2 regions of the Pseudoalteromonas sp. CO109Y genome follow, and region 1 is predicted to be linked to the other one. Evidence: predicted binding sites of a transcription regulator. Region 1 holds the regulator's gene; the other holds the start of a gene.
What was found. The regulator LexA, encoded in region 1, represses DNA repair genes until DNA is damaged. The targets are predictions, from matches to a motif close to TACTGTATNNNNATACAGTA.

Region 1 (11,717 bases):
TCCTGCCAGCATTGTAATTGATGACCAAACTCCCAGGCAGGCACAATGTGCTCCCACTCTATTCTTTTTGCGCGAGCATTCTCTTTTCCTGAACGGGTGACAGAGTTTCTAGGAATATAACCACACGCATCAGGGTCTGGCACAAGTTTTTTACCTTGGCGCTTGATATCGCAACCACAATATAAGCTTTTACTATTGCTTGGTAGATTCTTAATTAAATGCTTTTTGGCACTGTAAAAGCTCGAAAATTCTTTAGCGGATATAGGAAAAGTGAAAATAAAACAAAGGGCTAAGTATAAAAATAAACGCATATCCATCACATCAGTGAACTACAGGAACAGCTATTCTAGAGCGACTATTCTAAAAAGGAAAAGTTTTTCAACTCAGCTATAGTTGTTAGGCCGTTTTTATTAAAGGAATTACAACCATGTTATTAGGTGCTTTTTCTGTAAGTCTAAATGTAAAAGATATTCGTGCTTCAAAGCAGTTTTATGAAAAGCTAGGTTTCAAAGAGTTTGCTGGGGAGATAGAACAGCATTGGCTAATTATGAAAAACGGTGAACATTTGATTGGTTTGTTTCAAGGTATGTTTGATAAAACCATGCTGACCTTTAATCCTGGATGGGATCAAAATGCCGAAGCTTTGGATGAATTTGCAACCTTTGAGCAATTAGCTGCACAATTTCAGCAACAAGGATTAGAAATACAAAAGGCCGGTGACGCGAGTTTTATTATCACCGACCCAGATGGCAATCCTATTTTGATTGACCAACACGTGTAGCTGGTTTTTTACGTTTAATTCGAACGTTTTGTAGTAACAAGAGAACTCCTGTAATACAAAATAGTACGCTGGTGGCTGAGAAGCTGATGAGTAGTGGATTGTTAAAGTTCTCACGCTCATCATAATCCATAATGTGTAGCATCCAGAAAAAGTCGAAAATGCGCCACAGGGTGCTGCGCACAGTTATAACTTTACCGGTTTGGCTATCTAAATATAAGGTTGTTGTTAACCAATCATCGAAGCTAATTTGCCAAACATTGGCTTTGTGACCGACTTCTCTAGGCCCTTTTGTTAATAACTGCGCTTGCGTTATTTTTGCGTCAATAAGCAGGTGAGCTTGCGCATTTTCAATGATTTGCGCTTTACTCGGTGCAGGCATTTTAGCACCTGTTCTGCCATCAAAAATAAACGTACCGCTAAAGGATGTAACTTCTATAATCGGGGTATTTAAAAAATGGCTATATTTAATACCCTCGATTTGCTCGAATTGCGCTGTTATTTTATCAATTGAAGCAGGGTAGTCCGACAATAAAAATGGGCTACTTAAACTGCGATTAGCCAGATGCTTACCATGCACTTTTTCAAGTGGTAATGAGCTCATTACCAGCCCACCTAAGAGCCAAAAAAAGATCTGCAAAGCAAGTAAGTAGCCAAGCCATTTATGCCCTTTACGAGCATACTTAAACAGGCGTTTTTTCATTATTACCCCGTTATTATTGTTATGTGGGCGCTATTTTAGGTTGTTTAGCTAGATTGCCAATGCGGCATAATGTCGCATTAACTGTATTCTAGATTTGGTATATATACAAAACTGAGTTAAAGTTTCAGTCGATATCAATAGAGGGTAAAAACGAGAGTATGTCGGAAATTCAATTTTTAAATGTAGATCTGGAGCTTGAGTCAAAGCACGATATAAGTGCGCTTGTTGCTGATTTGAAGAAAAACGCCATGGTTTTACATTATGACCAAGATGAATACCGCCAACTAGCACGTATTGAAGCAACCGCAGATATCAGCTCTCCAGATAAAGCAATTAACCAGCTTTGCGAGCTTATTGAGTCTTGCTCGCGCAATGCATTAAAACAGTGGTTATCGTGCTCAAAGCGTACATTTGATATAGGCTTTGAATCAGGTAATTCGCCTAAATGCTTTAACCAACCCCTGCATGCCGATACCTTGTTACGTATCTCTGCAATTGGCGCAGGGATTGAAATTACTATTTATCCTGTTGAAAAATAGCCAGAATTTATCGCTCTACAACAGCTGCGGTCATTCTTGATACGCAGCAAAGCTCTCCTGCGGCATTGGTAATTTTAATATCCCAAACAGAAGTTCGCTTACCTAAATGCAGCGGTCTCGCAGTTGCTGTTAACGTTCCTTTGCGTGACGCTTTCATGTGGTTGGCATTAATCTCTTGGCCAACAGCATAAAACTTATTGAAATCAACCACGAAATTGGCTGCATAGCTTGCCACTGTCTCTGCTAATACAACGTTTGCTCCGCCATGGACCATGCCCATAGGGTTATGATGCTCAGGAATAGCAGGCATGGTTGCCATTAAATAATCATCGCCAATTTCAGTTACCTCAATGCCCATAGTTTTCATTAAAGTGCCTTGACCGGTAATCCCTTGTTCCAGCTCTTTGCAAAGCTCTAACGTGATTGGTTGGTGCCAAATACTCATTGTGTTTCCTTAGCCTGCTAATTAAAGCTAATACCTTATGGCATCTTTCGGTGTGGTTCAATGTTAGTTTTGTAGCAATATGATGGGGTTAATTTAAATTTGCGATTTTCAAATAACTGTATATACTCACAGTTAAATGTACTGTATGGAAAACCAGTTGTATGCGCCCATTAACTAAACGCCAATCGCAAATTTTAGAACTAATTAAAGTCTTTATTAAAGATACAGGCATGCCACCTACGCGTGCTGAAATAGCTCAAACATTGGGTTTTAAAAGTGCCAACGCTGCTGAAGAACACCTAAAAGCACTGGCAAAAAAAGGCATGATCAAAATGAAGCCTGGGGCGAGTCGCGGTATTCAGTTAATTGAAGAAGATGAGCCAGAGCAACTAGGCTTACCTTTAATTGGCCGTGTTGCAGCCGGTGAACCTATTTTGGCGCAAGAGCATGTTGAAAGTCACTGCCAAGTTGATCCTTCATTATTTAAACCTGCTGCCGATTTCTTACTGCGTGTAAATGGTATGAGTATGAAAGACATTGGTATTATGGATGGCGATTTGCTTGCAGTACATAGAACACAAGTTGCTGAAAACGGGCAAGTAGTTGTAGCTCGAGTCGATGAAGATGTAACAGTTAAGCGTCTAGAAAAAGCGGGTCGCAAAGTACTTTTACACGCTGAGAACGAAGAGTTTTCGCCTATTGAGGTTGACCTTGAGCATGAGTCGTTCAACATCGAGGGGTTAGCGGTAGGTGTTATTCGTAACGCTGACTGGATGTAAACGTTCCCAATTTGGTGCATTAAATTGACTCAATTTGGTGCGCCACTGAAATTTTACTACTTAATTAGGATTTGTGAATCCTTACTCTTCATTTAAAGCCTTATATAGCGCAGTTTTCCTCTCTTTTTATATTTCGTTCTTACTCCTAAACATTAAATAAAGCGCTGATTATAGTTGTTATTTCTGCACCAAAATAAACATTTATTATCATTAAAACTTGCTTATTGGTCATTTTTTAACTAATTGGTTAATACACTGTATTAACACCTAATTAATAAAAAGACACAAAAATGTGCGAGGTGTTAGTCATGGGGTCGGTATCATAAGTGGGTCAAAATGATACGTAGTCGCTCTGAACAATAAGAAAAACGAATGGGCACCTTGTTGTATCGCCTTTTCGCTTTGCGTCTTGCAATAGCATCTAAAGGAGCCGTCACATGGGTAAACTGCGTTACGCCTTGTGGCTTATATTGTTTGCACTTCCTGAGCTTGCATTGGCAAATAGCCAATACAATATGCGTAAAGGGGTGACCGATATAAGTAATAATGTTTATGAGTTACACATGACGATATTTATTATCTGCTGTGTAATCGGCATCATCGTATTTGCGGTGATGTTTTGGGCTTTAATACACCACCGTAAATCCAAAGGGGCCAAGCCTGCCCAATTTCATGAAAGTACAAAAGTTGAAATACTTTGGACTGCCATTCCATTTGTCATCTTAATCGCCATGGCTGTGCCTGCCACAAAAACCTTAATTGCCATGGAAGATGCCTCTAAAGCCGATATCACCATTAAAGTGACTGGCTCACAATGGAAGTGGCATTACGAGTACATGGGCGAAGACATTGCTTATTACTCGATTCTATCTACACCTAAAGACCAAATAGACAACCAAGCAGAGAAAACTGAGCATTATTTGCTTGAAGTAGATAAACCGCTAGTACTTCCTATCAATAAAAAAGTTCGCTTTTTAATGACCTCAGACGATGTAATTCATTCATGGTGGGTGCCTGATTTTGCGGTTAAAAAGGACGCAAATCCTGGGTTTATCAATGAAGCGTGGACTCGTATTAACGAGCCAGGAGTATACCGTGGTCAATGTGCTGAGTTATGCGGTAAAGATCATGGCTTTATGCCTGTTGTGGTGAAAGCCTTACCTGAAGATGAATTTGCTAATTGGCTTGCAGATGCCAAGCAAGAAAAAGCCAATGCGGCCGCAGCAGATGCTGCTTTGCTTGATCAAACATTACCGAAAGAAGAGCTTATGGTCTTAGGTGAGCAAGTGTATATGGCAAGCTGTGCTGCATGTCACCAACCTACCGGTATGGGCCTACCAGGCGTTTTTCCAGCACTTAAAGGCAGCCCGATTGTATTAGGTGATGTAAAAGATCACATAGATATCGTGTTACACGGTAAGCCTGGCACAGCAATGCAAGCGTTTGATAAACAGCTTTCAATTAAGCAACTTGCTGCGGTTATTACTTATAAGCGAAACGCGTGGGGTAATGATACCGGCGATGTTATCCAACCGAGTCAAATTCAAGCCGCGATTGATGCAGCAGCGGAGGCGAACTAATGAGTAATGTTATTAACGAGCAAGCAACAGGGCATGCGCATCACGACCATCATCCAGCTAAAGGTTTTAAGCGTTGGCTTTACACTACCAACCATAAAGACATTGGTAGTTTATACCTGATTTTTTCACTCACCATGTTTTTAATTGGTGGAGCGATGGCAATGGTGATCCGCGCTGAACTGTTTCAGCCTGGATTACAGTTAGTTGATCCGCACTTTTTTAACCAAATGACTACCGTACATGGTTTGATCATGGTGTTTGGTGCCGTTATGCCCGCATTTACAGGGCTTGCAAACTGGATGGTACCTATGATGATAGGCGCACCTGATATGGCCTTACCACGTATGAATAACTGGAGCTTTTGGATTTTGCCATTTGCATTTTTAATCCTATTGGCTTCGTTACTTATGCCTGGTGGTGGTCCTGCGTTTGGTTGGACTTTCTACGCACCACTATCAACAACTTACAGCAACGATAACACTGCACTTTTTGTGTTTGCCGTACATATCATGGGTATCAGCTCAATTATGGGGGCGATTAACGTTATCGTGACTATCGTCAACCTAAGAGCGCCAGGTATGACGTGGATGAAGCTGCCGCTATTTGTTTGGACATGGTTAATCACTGCATTCTTGTTAATTGCTGTTATGCCAGTTCTAGCAGGGGCGGTCACTATGGTGTTGACCGATAAATACTTTGCAACCAGCTTTTTTGATGCAGCCGGTGGGGGCGACCCTGTGATGTTCCAGCACATTTTCTGGTTCTTCGGTCACCCTGAAGTGTACATCATGATTTTGCCGGCCTTTGGCATTATATCGACTATCGTACCGACCTTCTCGCGCAAAAAGCTATTTGGCTATGCGTCTATGGTGTATGCAACTTCATCGATTGCGCTGCTAAGTTTTATCGTTTGGGCACATCATATGTTTACCACTGGGATGCCTGTGGCTGGCGAGTTGTTCTTCATGTACGCCACCATGCTGATCTCAGTGCCAACGGGCGTTAAAGTGTTTAATTGGGTGGCCACCATGTGGCGAGGTTCGATTAGCTTCGAAATTCCGATGATGTTTGCCATCGCCTTTATTGTGTTATTCACCTTAGGTGGTTTCTCTGGCTTGATGCTTGCGATTACACCAGCAGATTTTCAGTATCACGATACCTATTTTGTGGTGGCTCACTTCCATTATGTGCTTGTGACGGGGGCTGTGTTCTCAATTATGGCGGGAGCCTATTATTGGCTACCGAAATGGACTGGCAACATGTACAACGAAACGCTGGCGAAATGGCATTTTTGGTTATCGCTAATCAGTGTCAACGTGTTGTTCTTCCCTATGCACTTTGTTGGCCTTGCTGGTATGCCGCGTCGTATTCCTGATTATGCTCTGCAATTCGCTGACTTTAACGCCATTATCAGTATTGGTGGTTTTGCATTTGGCTTATCGCAACTGTTGTTTGTATTGGTGGTATTTAAATGTGCTCGAGGTGGCGAAAAGGCACCTGCCAAAGTATGGGATGGAGCTGAAGGTTTAGAGTGGGAAGTCGATTCTCCAGCGCCTTATCACACCTTTGAAACACCGCCGGAGATTAAGTAATGAACCATGCACCTTTGCTAAAAAAACTGCTGATTACATGCTTGCTCATGTTCGCATTTGCTTTTGCAATGGTGCCGCTTTACGACGTGTTTTGCGACGTTACAGGGTTGAATGGTAAGCCATCATTAGAAAAAGCGAGCGCGAGTGAATCAATAAATACACAGCGCCAAGTTGATGTCAGCTTTACCACTCACGCCCAAAGCGGCGCGCCATTTAAGGTGCAGTCTGAGCAATACAGCGTGGCGGTACAACCAGGTGCCATGCGTGAAGTTAAATTTTCAGCAAAGAACACCAGTAATGAAGACAAAGTCATGCAAGCAATTCCATCAGTATCACCGGGTAAAGCGGCAAAGTACTTACATAAAATAGCCTGTTTTTGCTTTGATCAGCAGTCAATGAAAGCCGGTGAAGAAATGGAATTTACCTTGTTGTTTTATGTTGATACAGAGTTACCCGACGATGTTGAGGAACTGACGTTGTCGTATACCGTGTTTGATATTAGCGGGCATGTTGTGGCTAAAAACGATTAAAAGCCGCCAAGCTAATTGCTAATTGGGAGCAAACAAAATGAATCAAAATTATGAAAAATACTATGTTCCAGCCGAGAGTCCTTGGCCAATAGTTGGTGCCATCGCGATGTTTTTAATTGCTGTTGGTGCTGGTTTAACTGTGATGCAAGTAAGTGGTGAGGGCAGTAGTGGCCAGTATGTCTTGTATCTAGGCATTGCCATATTAGTTTATATGGTTTTTAGTTGGTTTAGAAACGTTATTGAAGAGTCTCATAAAGGGCTTTACTCAGCACAAATGGACCGCTCATTCAGACAAGGTATGAGCTGGTTCATATTCTCTGAGGTTATGTTCTTTATGGCGTTTTTTGGCGCTCTTTTTTACGCACGTATGATTTCGGTGCCTTGGCTCGGTGGCGCTGGTAATAACGCTATGACCAACGAAGTGCTCTGGCCAACCTTTGAAGCCGTATGGCCGCTATTAACTACGCCAGCGGGCGAGACCACACAGGCTATGGGCTGGCAAGGTCTACCTCTGATCAACACGCTTATTCTGCTTACCTCATCGGTCACAATTCACTTTGCTCATGTTGCGATAGAAAACAATAAGCGCGGCGCTCTAAAGGTATTTTTATCTTTAACCGTGCTATTAGGTGTGATTTTCCTTGGCTTACAAGTTTACGAGTATATGCATGCTTACCAAGATTTAGGTTTGACCTTAGATGCAGGCGTTTATGGGAATACCTTTTTCTTGTTAACTGGATTTCACGGTATGCACGTGACACTAGGCACCATTATTTTATTTGTGGTGCTGCTCAGAATTTTTAAAGGCCACTTCACGAGTGAAAAGCATTTTGCCTTTCAAGCGGCTGCTTGGTATTGGCACTTTGTTGATGTGGTGTGGTTGTGTTTATTTGTGTTTGTGTACGTGCTGTAGCTTTGTGAAGCGGCGACGGGTTGGTGTGAATAAAGCCCAATTTCATTGCGGCAATGATGAGCACCAGCACAATACCTGAAAACAGCACTCGACGACCTAAGTAATGCGACATGGGTTTCGAGTGCTCTTTTGCTGACATCATCACAAACAGCGCTCTAAATAGGTTGAACAGAATATAAAGTAATAACAAAACAATAATGATTTTAATCATATTAGGTATTCCAAATGCAGTTAATTTTATGGCGTAAACAAAAGCTTAGCTCAATTATCGCAATTTGCGTTGTGATACTTGCAGTGCTTATTTGTTTGCGACTAAGCGTTTGGCAATACCAGCGAGGCGAGCAAAAACAGCAGCAACTAAGCCAGTTAGCCGTTTCTAAAGAGCAAGGAGTTTTGAGCTGGCAAGAGCTGCAAAGTTTACCTAGAGAGCTGAATAAAACGGGCTTGCAAGTCAAGGTCTCTGGCGAGGTAAATAAACAACAGTACTGGCTGCTTGATAATCAAATTTATCAGGGGCAAGTGGGCTATGACTTACTAGTAGCGATGACAATTGCAGGTGAAAGCGTGCCTTTAATCGTTAACTTTGGTTGGCTAAAAGCTCCAACAAACCGTAGCCAGTTGCCAACCGTTGTGTGGCCAGAATCAACAAGCTTTACGGCTACTGTGCAATTGAAACAAGGCAGCTTACAAGGCTTCACACTTGCCGATGAGATTGGTGCAGAGCAAGGCTGGCCTAAGCGTATTCAAGGCATCGACTTAGCAATTTTTAGTGCTCAATTAGCAAAGCCCTTACAAGACTTTATTGGTTATCGCAATGAAGCAGATGGTATTGCAACCCCGCATTACCAGAGTGTCGTGATGGGGCCAGATAAACATTACGCCTATGCCGTGCAGTGGTTATTAATCGGCTTAGCGTGTGTTGTTATTGCTTATTTTGCGATGAGAAGGAGAGGTTATGAAAATAAACCCGCTTAGTTTATTCGTTTTATGCTGTTTTGTGCCGCTGGCACTTGCTTATGCAGCATTAAAGCTTGAGTGGTTACCGAGTGGTTCGAGTAATCATGGTGAGCTTTTAAGCGAAGAAGTTAAATTAGCTGATTGGCAACAAGGCGATCCTAAACAATGGACAATTGCGCTTAATTATCCAAAAGAGTGCAGTGAAGTTTGTGCAAACCAATTAGCCAGTCTAGATAACCTATATGTCGCTTTAGGTAAAAATCAGCAAAAAGTGGATGTGGCGGTACTGACAAATCAACAGCAGGTATCGGCAAATTGGCGTCAATTAGCAGTAAGTCCTGCGCTCAAAGCGGGAGACTTATACTTGGTTGATCACATGGGCTTAGTGGTTTTGCATTACCCCTACACGGCTGAGCCAGAACAAAACAGACTGATTCAAAAAGGCTTACTTAAAGACTTAAAGAAACTACTTAACTATGCGCGTTCAAGTTAAACCTCATTAAGGGGATAAAGATGTATAAAAATTATAAATATTTAGTCTTAATTACGGTTTTCTTCTCTATCTTAGTTGTTGGGCTTGGTGCCTATACACGGCTGAGTGATGCTGGACTTGGTTGCCCTGACTGGCCTGGTTGCTATGGATTTTTAACTGTGCCAAAACATGAAACTGCTCTGTTACATGTTGAACAAAACTACCCTGATATGATGTTTGAAGCAGCAAAAGCATGGAAAGAAATGATCCATCGCTATTTTGCCGGTGCCCTTGGTTTACTTATTTTAGCCTTGTTTGTTTTTGCCTGGTTAAAACGCCAATATCCAAATACGCCGGTTAAACTGCCATTAGCACTATTATTGCTGGTGGTATTCCAAGCCGTATTGGGCATGTGGACTGTCACTATGAACCTACAGCCTTTGGTTGTTATGGGGCATTTGCTCGGCGGTTTTAGTATCTTGTCGTTGCTGTTTTTATTGTATCTACGTTTAAAGACCGACCCTGTTGCTAGCAGTGATAGCGGCGCAAAGCCATATTATCAGTTAGCGCTGGTGGGCTTGGTGGTGCTAATACTGCAAATTGCGTTGGGTGGCTGGCTTGCAGCAAATTACGCCGCTCCGCATTGTAATGGCTTACCGCTGTGTAGCTACGGACAACCGTTTTCTTTGAAGAGTGTGTTTCAGCTACCGCTTGAGCACAGCACCTATGAATATGGCGTTTTATCGCAGCAGGCGCGTATGTCTATTCATCTGCTACACCGTATTTGGGCGCTGGTTACTTGTGTGGTGTTAGCGCTGATCATGTGGCGCATATATTCACGCTGTTACTCTCGAAAAATTAAGCACTGCACAGTCACTGTATTAATCGCTTTGTTGTGCCAAATCTGTTTAGGTCTAGCTGTTGTGCACTGGCACTTCCCATTAAGTGTAGCGCTTGCGCACAACCTAATGGCCGCATTGTTACTGCTTAGCATGGTAAGACTATGCTTCCACTTAAAAATAAGAACCTAGGAGGCTGTGATGGCATTATTACTAAGCTCAGAAAAATCATTATTTATTCAAAGCTCAGAGTTACTTAAAGATTACTTAGCTATCAGTAAATTTAAAGTAGTTGCCATGCTTGTACTAACTGCTTGGGTTGGTTTGGCATTGGCTCCCGATGTTGGGCGAGGGGTATTTGTGCAGCTTGCAAGTTTGCTAGGTATTGGCTTGCTGTCGGCTGCTGCTGCCGTGATCAATCATGTTGTTGATAGTGAAATCGACAGCAAAATGGCACGTACACGTCATCGTCCTGTGGCAAAAGGTCGGCTCAGTAAACAACATGCTTTGAGCTTTGCTGCAACTATAGGAATACTAGGTTTTGTTATGCTTATGGTATGGGCGAATACGCTCACCGCCATTCTTACTTTGTTTGCGCTTGTCGGCTATGCCTTTATTTACACCTCATTTTTAAAGCGTGCCACACCGCAAAATATTGTTATTGGTGGTTTGGCAGGTGCTATGCCGCCGTTGCTAGGGTGGGTGTCTGAAACAGGCCATATGGCTGCGGCTCCTTGGCTGTTAGTGATGATTATATTTACTTGGACCCCACCACATTTTTGGGCATTAGCGATTGCACGTAAAAGCGATTATGAGCGGGCAAAGATTCCTATGTTGCCTGTTACTCACGGTATCGAATTTTGTAAAACCTGCGTTGTTGGCTACAGCATTTTGCTTGCTTTGGTATGTGTGTTGCCTTATTTAATTGGCATGTCAGGGCTAATTTACTTACTAGGAGCAAGCGTTTTAAACGCGATATTCATTTATAAAGCGTTAAAACTAAAAATTGCCCCAAAAGATGATACAGCAATGGACTTATTTCGTTTTTCAATCGTGCATTTAATGCTACTCTTTATCGCCTTATTCATTGATAAATGGTTAGTTTTATGACGCGAATCGTCGCTTTTTTATGTTTCAGTGCGGTATTGTTTGTAACCGGTTGTGGTAAAAATAACAGCGCTCCTGAAGTCGAAGCACTGGTTTATGAGCAAGCAAAGCTGATTAGTCCGTTTTTATTAACCGATCAACATGGTGCGCCCGCTGATAACAGTCAGTTTATGGGGCATTGGAATTTGGTCTTTTTAGGCTACACCAGTTGCCCTGATATATGTCCAATGACATTGGCGAAACTAACGGCAGTACAAAAGCAGTTAAGCCAAGATTACAAAGTGCAGGTATGGTTTGTTGCCGTTGACCCAAAGCGTGATACAACCGAAAAACGCAAAGCCTACATTGATTACTTTAATCCTGATTTTCTTGCAGTATCAGGCCCACACAAACAGCTTTTTCCATTTGTCAGAGAGCTTGGCTTAATTTACGCAATTAACGATAGTGATGAGCAAGAGTATGCAGTTGATCATAGCGCGTCGG
Region 2 (10,188 bases), on a different contig from region 1:
TGAACTGTAGGGTTGTTAAGTACAGAGTCACCCTCAGCAACAAACCCCGTAGGAGGCACTTCAGTGCCGAATCTAGACCATAACAAGAATGTTCATTGCTAAAGCCATTCCTACAAGTACACTTTACCTAGAACCTAGAACCTAGAACCTAGAACCTAGAACCTAGAACCTAGAACCTAGAACCTAGAACCTAATTGCATAGGAAGACGCAGCACCAAACACCCACACCGCGAGGCTGATCGCTGACGGCTGAAAGCTGATAGCTCTGTGTTGGGTTTCGCTGCGCTCTACCCAACCTACGCCAGGCCTTTCGACTTTCCCCTCACTAACTTTACTCTTTCTAACTCGCTAACTAGCGACTAAAAAAGCCCATACTCTTCGGTTTCTTCTGCTTCGTGGCGCATGAGGTGCTCAGGGCGGAAGATGGCGCTTGGGTCTAATAATAAGCTGTGTTTATGCTTCATTTTGATTAGTCCGCGCATCATGTTTTTAGTTTGCGGATCAACATCAAAACCAACCGAGGTAAGTTGGTCTAACGGTTTGATGTCTTCTTTTTTTACGTTGATATTGTCTTCTACTTTGTCGACTAGAAGGCCTATATGAGGTGTTACGCCGTCTTTTGTGGTGAAGATGATGATTGGCTTGTAATCAAGAATGATCTGCTCACGTGCCGATTCAAACAATCTAATAAGCTGGTTGAATGTTTGGCGCTTTTTCTCTGCAAATAGGCTAATCACCTTGTCGTGAGGTTGGCTTTTTTGCAATTCTAATAACTCACCGGCCATAGCATGTAATTCACGGTGTGGCTTATCAAACTTAGCTAAGATACTTTGTAAATCTTCGTTATCGGTTTCGAAGTTGTTATACCAACGACCAAAGGCACATTTGTCTGGATCTGTGGCTTTTGTAAAAGGCGCACCTGTCACTAAGCTATTTTCTAAGGCATCTAGCCAATCTAAATGGTCTTTCTCTCTTTCGACTAAAAGATCGGATAATTCGGCATTGGTTTCTTTGGTTGAGTGGTTGTTTAATACAATTCCTAAATCAAAGATAGGCGTTGGAGTTTCCATATAATCTTTAACTCCAATGAAGCTTTTATTTTCATTTGGCAACGACGTTAAGTTTCCTTCGTAACGCTCAGTTAGAAGAATATCGAGAATTTTTAGTGAAATGGTCTTTTGGCCAACTCGAAAATTAATCAGATCCATATTTCCCTCAAAGCCTTGTTAAGTCTCTATAGCATAGAACATTATTGTAATTTAGTCGTAGTTTAACCTAATTACTTTTAAAATATGAGCGGTAGATTTTTTTGTTATTTCCAGAAGTGTGAGTGTTAAATAGATCAGCGAAATCTGATGTATCAGTAAAGAGGCGATTTAGCTCAGTCAGTAGGCATTGATTGTTTAGTGGTGTTGGGCATTTTTGGGCTGCGCTAACGAGTGCAACAGCATTCAAATAACCTTCAAATATAATTCTATTCGCACTAGTGTGATATGGCTCAATATCTTCAATAAATTGCTTACACCAATGGTTTTTACAGTTATTAGGGTCAGGTACCACTTCAGTGACCATAATGTTAGCGGGCTTTTTAACCCGTTGGTATAAATCATGACTCGATACAAAAGACACCGAAGTATAGTCTGGGTTGAAGTTTTGTTTGTTAGCTGCATTAACAAATTCAGCGAGAGGCTTGTAGGTGCCGACTAAACAAATTGCGGTTGCCTTACTTTCCTTTAGAAGCGCTAAAGCTTTTGAAATATCATCACTATTGCGCTTAAACCGTGCGACTTCTACAGGTTTAATACTATGTATTTTTAGGGCGTTAACGAGATTGCTCTCTACCATGTAACCAAACTCATCGGCTTGGATCATCAAGCCAATTTTTTCATGCTTACGCTCTTTAACTAGGTAGTTAATTTGCTCTATGGCTTCATCTTGGTAGCTCGCACGAAGATTAAATACATTCGGCATTGAGCTGTTATGTAAAAAATCAGCGCCTGTAAATGGCATTAGGAATGGAATACGGTGTCTATCTAGCAGGGGCTTAATTGCATGGGCTGTTGGTGTGCCCATAGAGCCAAAAATCGCATGGATCTTTTGATCAAATAAAAACTCGCGGGTATTCACTACGGTATTTTTTGGCTCGTAGCCATCATCAGCTAATATCAGATCGATATTTTGCCCATTAATACCGTTTTCTTTGTTGATTTTATTAAAGTAAATATTACTGCCAAGCGCCAGTTGTTCGCCTATTTGCTTTGCGGGTCCTGTGAGCGCAGTGGACATCCCGAGTTTAATGGTAGGCTGTGCGTGTTCAGCTAAAGCTACCTGTGATAGCAGCAAGGTACAAATACATAAACACTTAATGGCTGTTATTTTGAAGTGATTTATAGTGAGCATACCAACCTTGCACTGCGGTTTTGAACTGTGAGTCTAAGTCTTTTTTACCTGTAAAACCGGCTTCTTCGATTAAGCTATTTACAGAGGTTTGCTGTAATACTAGTCGAATAAGGATGAATTTTGTATGTTCATCTAATAAATTTAGACTAATTGGTGTGCTCCAAATCATTTTCCATAGCAATGGCTGTACTTTGAAGAGGCTAATGTCACCGGTTAACAGTCGCTCAGCTCTTGTATTTAAGGCAGAAGGTAAGTCACTTTTTGGTAAGCCTTTGAATAGCTCTGCAATAAGCTGCCAAGGAAGTGAGCTAAAGTGACCAAGGAGTTGCAAAGACAGGTCTTGTTTAAATTCCTCTATTAAGAGTGCTGTGCTATCTGTGCTTTGCTTATCTAACGCTTTAATCACTAAAGCAGCATGTTCGGCCGTTGCTTTGTCATGACTAAATCCAAGCTTAACAATATTAAAGCCATTACTTTGCCAAAACTTAACTAACGCTGCATTTGCGCCAAAGCTGGCACCAAAATAACTGCAATTATTTAATTGGCTTTCGCAGTAGTTTAACAGGGCTGAGCCAATTCCTTGTTGATGAGATTCAGGTGCAACAGCTATTCTCACGACTCTCGCTGAGCGTTTACATAAGTCTTCTGTATTTCGGCTCAATTGAGTCAGAGTTTGCGCCATTAAATGACCATGAGGCCTGCGCTTTCCTTTTATTACTTGCTCTGCGATTTCTGGTGCTAAGCCACCTTCAATAGCAATTAAGCAAACGGCTTTTAACGCATCTTTTTGTTTGCAGATCGATAGCTGTAACTCTGGGGCATCAAGCAATTGGCGTAAGTCATTTACTGTGGTTTGGTAATGAGCCAACGTCAGTAGCGCCATAACTTGGCTAAGTAGCCGCTCATCATCAACAAGTTGCTCTTTGCTTATGTTTTCAAATTGGTAAGACTTACCACTCTGCGTATCTAGGTACTTTGCATCGAGTAGTAATAGTTCGCGTAGGCTATTTTCGAGAGGGTCATGTTTAGCAAAACGAATTGGCTCATCCAAAGTAATAGTCTTTAGCGATTTAAATTGACTGCGCAAGTAATGTAAAAAGCGTAACGTGTAACCACGCCCATTCCCTTCATAACCAACCATAGTGCTCGCAAATACGATTCGTGGATAACTTTTTAGTATCTCTAATAGCATAGGAACCGGAATCGCCGCAGCTTCGTCGACAAATAACAGATCGCAATCAGGCTTTTCATGTAGCAGTATATCTGGCGCAATATAGCTAAGGTTAGCTAGTTGCTTACAGTTTTGCTCTTTGCTAACACCAAGCTCAGCGGCTAAATGTTTAAAGCTTGTTTGTACGGCTTTGGCTTGGGTGGCACAAATAAGGATTTTTTTATCTTGAAGACTTGCTGCTGCAAGTCCTAAAGCAGCTGACTTACCACGACCTCGGTCTGCACTGATCACAAAAGGGCGATTAGCGCGCCCTGTTGCGGTTTTAATAATTTGCTCAACACATGCTTGTTGTTGCTGATAATTTATCTCTGCAGTTGCTGACGATACTGATTGGTAAATAGGAAGCGAGTGCTCAGAAAAATAATGTGGCTGCAATTTTAGCTTGGCGAAAAAACGCTGATTAAAAAAGCTGTGTTTAATTTCTTCGCCATAAGAGGTAATACTTGTGAGTGCTGGGTCTTGCCACTTATCGTCATCGGGCAGCAATAATATCAGTACACCGCCTGCTTTTACGGTACCTGCAAGCGCGGCTAGTTTATCGGCATATAAGCCGCTAAAACCATCAAAAATTGCGTGATGAAACTCTTGGCCAAGAATTTGGTGAGCATGTTTTGGAAACTCACTATTTGCTAATAATGAGCTGCTACTGAAAACATAGCTATTTTTAAGCGCTAATTGGTTTGCAAACTGGTAGCACCAAGTTTGGCTGCCTTGCACAATGACAAGCTGGCGATGCTTTGCAATCACCAGCTCATTACACAGTGCTGTTAAATACTCATTATAAGGCTTGAAGTCTTGCATACTGTGTTACAAGCCATTTGTTGCCTAGGTCGTCAAAGTTCACTTGAATACGTGACTGTGCGCCGCTGCCTTCGTAATTGAGTACTGTTCCTGCGCCGAACTTGGCGTGTAATACGCGTTGTCCTAAGTTAAAGCCGCTATCTTCAAATGCGGCATGTGTTACTGATGGACTAAAACGACCTGCCGCAGGCGGTCTTGAAACCTGTGTTTTAATACGGATTTCTTCGATACAGTCTTCAGGCATTTCACGTAAAAAGCGTGATGGGCTATGGTATTTTTCTTGTCCGTATAAACGGCGACTTTCTGCGTGGCTAATGTATAGTTTTTCCATCGCGCGAGTCATACCAACATAGCAGAGGCGGCGTTCTTCTTCTAAACGGCCAGACTCTTCATTACTTTGTTGCGATGGGAACATGCCCTCTTCAACACCAACCATAAATACCAGTGGGAATTCTAGGCCTTTTGCTGAGTGTAATGTCATCATTTGCACTGCGTCTTCGTGCTCATCAGCTTGGCCTTCGCCAGATTCTAGTGAGGTATAAGCCAAAAATCCCTGTAGTGGTGAGCTGAACTCTTCATCTTCAGGGAGTTCGTATTGACCACAAGCACTGATAAGCTCTTCTAAGTTTTCTACGCGGGCACGGCCTTTTTCACCTTTTTCAGCTTGATACATTGCCATTAACCCTGAGGTTTGAATGGCGTATTTCGCTTGCTCTTCTAAGGTGAGATCGCTGATTTTATCTTCGATATGCTCAACAAGTTCTAAGAATTTAGTGACGGCACTTGCTGCACGGCCAGATAGGTGTTGTTGCTCTACAATAGCCTTTGCGGCATACCAAAGTGGCAATGATTCATTGCGCGCACAATCACGAATGTGGCTTAGTGTTTTATCACCAATGCCGCGGGCTGGGGTATTAATAACGCGCTCGAAAGCAGCATCATCTTGACGGTTACCCACTAAACGTAAATACGACAGTGCATCTTTGATCTCTTGACGTTCGAAGAAGCGCATACCGCCGTAAATACGGTATTTTAAGCCTTCTTGTAGCATTGCTTCCTCGAGTACACGAGATTGCGCATTGTTACGGTATAAAATGGCGGCGTCTTGTAATGCATTACCTGCATTTAGCCAGCTACGTAATTTGCTGCTAACAAAGCGCGCTTCGTCTAATTCATTAAACGCAGCGTAAACAGAAATAGGCTCACCATCATTGCCGTCAGTCCACAGGCTTTTGCCCATGCGTTCAGCATTGTTTTTGATCAGCGCATTTGACGCTTTTAATATTGTTGCCGTTGAACGGTAGTTTTGTTCAAGGCGAATGGTTTCGGCTTCGAAGTCAGTTAAGAAGCGTTTGATATTCTCAATTTTTGCGCCACGCCAGCCATAGATACTTTGGTCATCATCACCTACGATCATAATACTGTTGGTGTTACCTGCGAGTAATTTTAACCAAGCGTACTGGATTGTATTGGTATCCTGGAACTCGTCTACCAGCATGTGGGCAAAACGCTGTTGATAGTGGCGTAATAGAGTAGGGTGATTCTTAAGTACTTCGTAGCAGCGTAGTAGTATTTCTGCAAAGTCGACTAAACCTGCACGGTCACAAGCCTCTTGATATGCAGCATAGACTTTCAGCATCATTTGCTCATTAATATCGTAGGCTTGAATGTCTTTAGGACGTAGACCTTCATCTTTTTTCGCGCTGATATACCAACCAAATTGTTTTGCTGGCCATTTTTTATCATCGATGTTCATCGCTTTGAGTAAGCGTTTGATCATACGTTGTTGATCGTCAGAATCTAAGATTTGAAAGCTTTCAGGTAAGTTCGCTTCACGGTGATGGGCGCGTAAAATCCGATGAGATAAGCCGTGGAAGGTACCAATCCACATACCACCAACCGGTGCTTTTAACGTTTCTTCTACACGGGTACGCATTTCTTTTGCGGCTTTGTTAGTGAAGGTTACCGCAAAGATGCTGTATGCAGAAGCTTGCTCAACTTGCATGAGCCATGCGATGCGATGAACAAGTACTCGAGTTTTACCAGAACCTGCACCTGCAAGTACCAGCATATTTTGCAATGGGGCTGCGACTGCATCCCGTTGTTTGTCATTTAAGCCATCGAGTAATTCAGAAACGTCCATCGTTACGCCTTTTCAATCTATAATGGGTGGAGTATAACAGGTGTTTATGCAAGGCTAAATAAAATACTGTTTTTATAAACAGCTATTTTGGCAAGTCATTAAAATTACGATATAAAAATTGTGAATTTGACCGATTTTTAGCAAAAAGAACTAAAATTAAAATCACGCTACTTTTTAACACTTTGATTTGTAAGTCATAATAAGTTGGCATAAAGTGTGATTATAAAAAGTATAATCATTAAAAACTACAGAGGTTAGTATGGCAGAGCAAGGTTCTGGCGGTAATGTAATCGCAGCAATATGTAATATCTTTTTTCCTGGTTTAGGACAATTGGTACAAGGTCGTTTAATGGCGGCTATTGCATTCTTTTTAGCATGGGTTATTAGTGGTGCACTAATTTATGTTGCAGTTGGCTTTATTTTACTGCCAATCGTATACCTATGGGCGATTATTGATGCTGCACGCTTCAAGTCGCGACTCTAGCTATTTAATTAGCACAAACTCGAGCGCCACTTAGGCGCTCGAGTTGTTTTAAGGCGACTAAACTCGCCACGTTTAGCTGCAAACGGTATAATTAGCAGATAACGTATTAAGAGTACCCTCCATGGAATATCAATTTATCCGCGACCCTATTAGCGGTTTACGCATTAAAATTTCCTCTGAACACGCCATCATAGGCCGTTGGCTAAACGAAGAAGTCGGAAAAGAAAAAATTGCGATGGTGCAAGCGTTGATCTCTGCTGTTAAGAACAGTCATGAGTCTTTAACCTTACAAGGTCAAGAAATTGATTTGATATTAAATAAAGACGAAGCGCTGTTCGAAGCACATGCATTACATCAAGATAACGAAGACTTAGTTGCCTACCAAGATGATGATTTAATGCTTGAAGAAGAAGGCCTGTGCAGTGGCTGTGGCTTTGAAGATTTTGTTGATTTAATTGAATCTTGGCAAGAATTTACACAAGGCCGATAAGCAGAAGCATATTCTGCTTATCGGTAGCTAACTTATTGCTCGCTCACTGATTTAACAGCGGCTAGTAATAAATCTTCTGTTAAGCGTACTTTGTAATTTGGGTTGGCGTATTGAAAATGAACTAACCCATTTGTATCTATCACAAATACTGCTGGTACAGGCAGTGCTACTTTTGGCTCACCTTCTAACGAGACAAAGTTAACCCCAAGCTTATTGCGGTAAATTTTTGCTGTTTTGTCATCTAAATAAAATGCTAAACCTAACGTTTGCGCCAAAGTAAGGCTGTCGTCAGAAAGCAATTGATAGCTAGGAGCTGTAATTTTTGTTTCAGCGAGTTTTTCAGGGCTATCTGGTGAAACGGCAATTAGTTGCGCGTCTAAGCTTGCTAATTCTTTCTCTATTTTTTGCACGCTGGCCAATTGTTTTGAACAATATGGGCACCAGCCACCACGATAAACAATCAGCACGGTAGTTTTTTCTTTAAAGCGCTCAGCTAGCGAGACGGTTTTACCGTATTGGTCTTTCAATTCAACATTTGGCACCGTTAAGCCAGGTAATAACGGACTAACTTGCTCTGCTGACTCCGCAATATTGGTCGCAGTTGCAGCGATAACTTGGCTTGATAGTACAAACAGTGCACTAATGAGTAGAGATTTAAACATGGGCTTCCTCGGTTATTTTTATCAACTGCAAAGATGACCTGATTGTTGCGGGATTTATTTCATCTTTACCTACATCAAACTCAAATTTAACTGTAGTATATAGGCAAATAAAAAATGCAAGTTGGGATAAAGAATGTCTGCTAATTTACAAAAACTCGTTGTTATGCTCGAGATGCAAAATGCGATGAATACCAAAGTTCATGAGCAATGGTTTAGCCAAGGTTTTGAATGGTATCGTGCAATTTGGGTTGAGTGTGCTGAAATGCTGGATCACTACGGTTGGAAGTGGTGGAAGAAACAAACCCCAGATACAGAACAAGTTATTTTAGAGTTAGTTGATATTTTCCATTTTGGTTTATCTTTACGCATTGATGGTGAAACCAGCTATGAGCAGTTAGCTGCGAAACTTGAAGCTGAGTTAAGTGCGCCAGTTCAAGCCGATGACTTTAAACAAACACTCGAATTATTAGCCGCGTCAGCTGTTGCTGAAAAGAGTTTTAATGCCGCTGCATTTGCAGGTTGTATGGCGCAAATCGGTATGGATATCGATGATTTATACCGTGGCTACGTTGGTAAAAACACCTTGAATTTCTTCCGCCAAGATCATGGCTACAAAGACGGTAGCTATATCAAGGTATGGAATGGCCAAGAAGATAACGAGCACTTAGTTGAAGTGGTAAAAAGCCTCGATACAGAGCATGCAGATTTTGCAAAACTTGTATACCAAGGCTTAGAGCAGCGTTACCCGAAGTAATCATTCAACGGGTATAAGCTCACGAAAATCGATGGTTGATAAAAAGCCATCGAACTGCTTATGCGGTTGCTGACTATCAGGGTTGGCAACCGCAAGTATATGACCAATACCAAACTCTTTTGCCGCATCTAGCACGGCAGGGCTGTCATCCACAAATAAAGTCCGTTCCTTATCAAACTGCCATTCTTGATGTACTTGTTGCCATAATGGTTGATGCTCTTTACTCACGCCATATTGATGAGTTGAGATCACACCATCTAAGTAATTATCGATAGCAGTATTTTCAAACTTTAACATGGCACAATCTGGGTGCGCGTTAGTAAGCATGATCAATTGTTTGCCTGCTTTTCTCAGTTCAGTTAAGAATGGCGGAACATCTTCACGAATTCTGATTAAATGTTGAATGTCACGTTTCAGCGCCATAATTGGTAAATCAAGTTGTTGTTGCCAATAATCTAAGCAGTACCAATTAATTTGTCCGTGAACTTGTTGATAACGATGTAAAATGTCAGCTTTTGCTTCGTCTAAGCTGATTTTATGTTTACGCGCATATTGCTCGGGAATAACAGTTAGCCAAAAGTAATTATCGTAATGCAAATCGAGTAGGGTGCCATCCATATCTAACAACACAGTATCGATTTTTGACCAATTTAACATAGGCAATTCACTTTAAAAGATTTATGATGAGCATAACTGCCATGATAGCAAATTAATGCCAATGACACAGAAAAAGCATCCTACACCACCGCAAATTTTGTCTAATGAAGTTGTCGCTAAAAGTCGACTATTTACTGTTGAATCTCTCGAATTGAAGTTCTCAAATGATGAGCAAAGGCAATACGAAAGAATTCGTGGCGGTGGCAGAGGGGCAGTTATGATTGTGCCAGTAACGGCCGATAATGAACTGTTATTAGTGCGAGAATATTGTGCAGGCACCAATGATTATCAGTTGGGCTTTCCAAAGGGCTTAATTGACCCAGGCGAAACACCACAACAAGCTGCAGACCGTGAGCTTAAAGAAGAAGTTGGTTTTGGTGCTAAACATTTTGCTGAACTTAAAAAAGTCAGCATGGCGCCGAGTTACTTTAATGCCACTATGCATATTTTGTATGCTGAAGATCTCTACCCTGAAACCTTACCTGGTGATGAGCCTGAACCGCTTGTTGTTGTTAAATGGCCAATAACTGATTGGCAATCATTATTGCAACAAGAAGACTTTACTG

Region 2: a site for LexA is predicted at 6,640-6,659, ahead of uvrD (DNA helicase II). Genes of this name have one in related genera too.

What each region holds. Positions count from the first base shown of each region.
Region 1 covers NZ_SGPD01000038.1:216,846-228,562, forward strand. The annotation lists gene EXT43_RS15655 (endonuclease) at 1-311, opposite strand, end outside; gene EXT43_RS15660 (VOC family protein) at 428-781, shown strand; gene EXT43_RS15665 (hypothetical protein) at 756-1,481, opposite strand; gene EXT43_RS15670 (hypothetical protein) at 1,640-2,020, shown strand; gene EXT43_RS15675 (hotdog fold thioesterase) at 2,028-2,465, opposite strand; gene lexA (transcriptional repressor LexA) at 2,627-3,244, shown strand; gene coxB (cytochrome c oxidase subunit II) at 3,682-4,824, shown strand; gene ctaD (cytochrome c oxidase subunit I) at 4,824-6,416, shown strand; gene EXT43_RS15695 (cytochrome c oxidase assembly protein) at 6,416-6,946, shown strand; gene EXT43_RS15700 (cytochrome c oxidase subunit 3) at 6,984-7,859, shown strand; gene EXT43_RS20930 (DUF2909 domain-containing protein) at 7,759-8,070, opposite strand; gene EXT43_RS15710 (SURF1 family protein) at 8,085-8,834, shown strand; gene EXT43_RS15715 (hypothetical protein) at 8,815-9,309, shown strand; gene EXT43_RS15720 (COX15/CtaA family protein) at 9,330-10,319, shown strand; gene cyoE (heme o synthase) at 10,329-11,237, shown strand; gene EXT43_RS15730 (SCO family protein) at 11,234-11,717, shown strand, end outside.
Region 2 covers NZ_SGPD01000002.1:1,172-11,359, reverse strand. The annotation lists gene EXT43_RS00195 (CZB domain-containing protein) at 360-1,208, opposite strand; gene EXT43_RS00190 (ABC transporter substrate-binding protein) at 1,276-2,400, opposite strand; gene EXT43_RS00185 (GNAT family N-acetyltransferase) at 2,363-4,432, opposite strand; gene uvrD (DNA helicase II) at 4,410-6,575, opposite strand; gene EXT43_RS00175 (hypothetical protein) at 6,835-7,059, shown strand; gene EXT43_RS00170 (YacL family protein) at 7,181-7,549, shown strand; gene EXT43_RS00165 (peroxiredoxin-like family protein) at 7,582-8,211, opposite strand; gene EXT43_RS00160 (dUTP diphosphatase) at 8,345-8,965, shown strand; gene yrfG (GMP/IMP nucleotidase) at 8,966-9,622, opposite strand; gene nudE (ADP compounds hydrolase NudE) at 9,684-10,188, shown strand, end outside.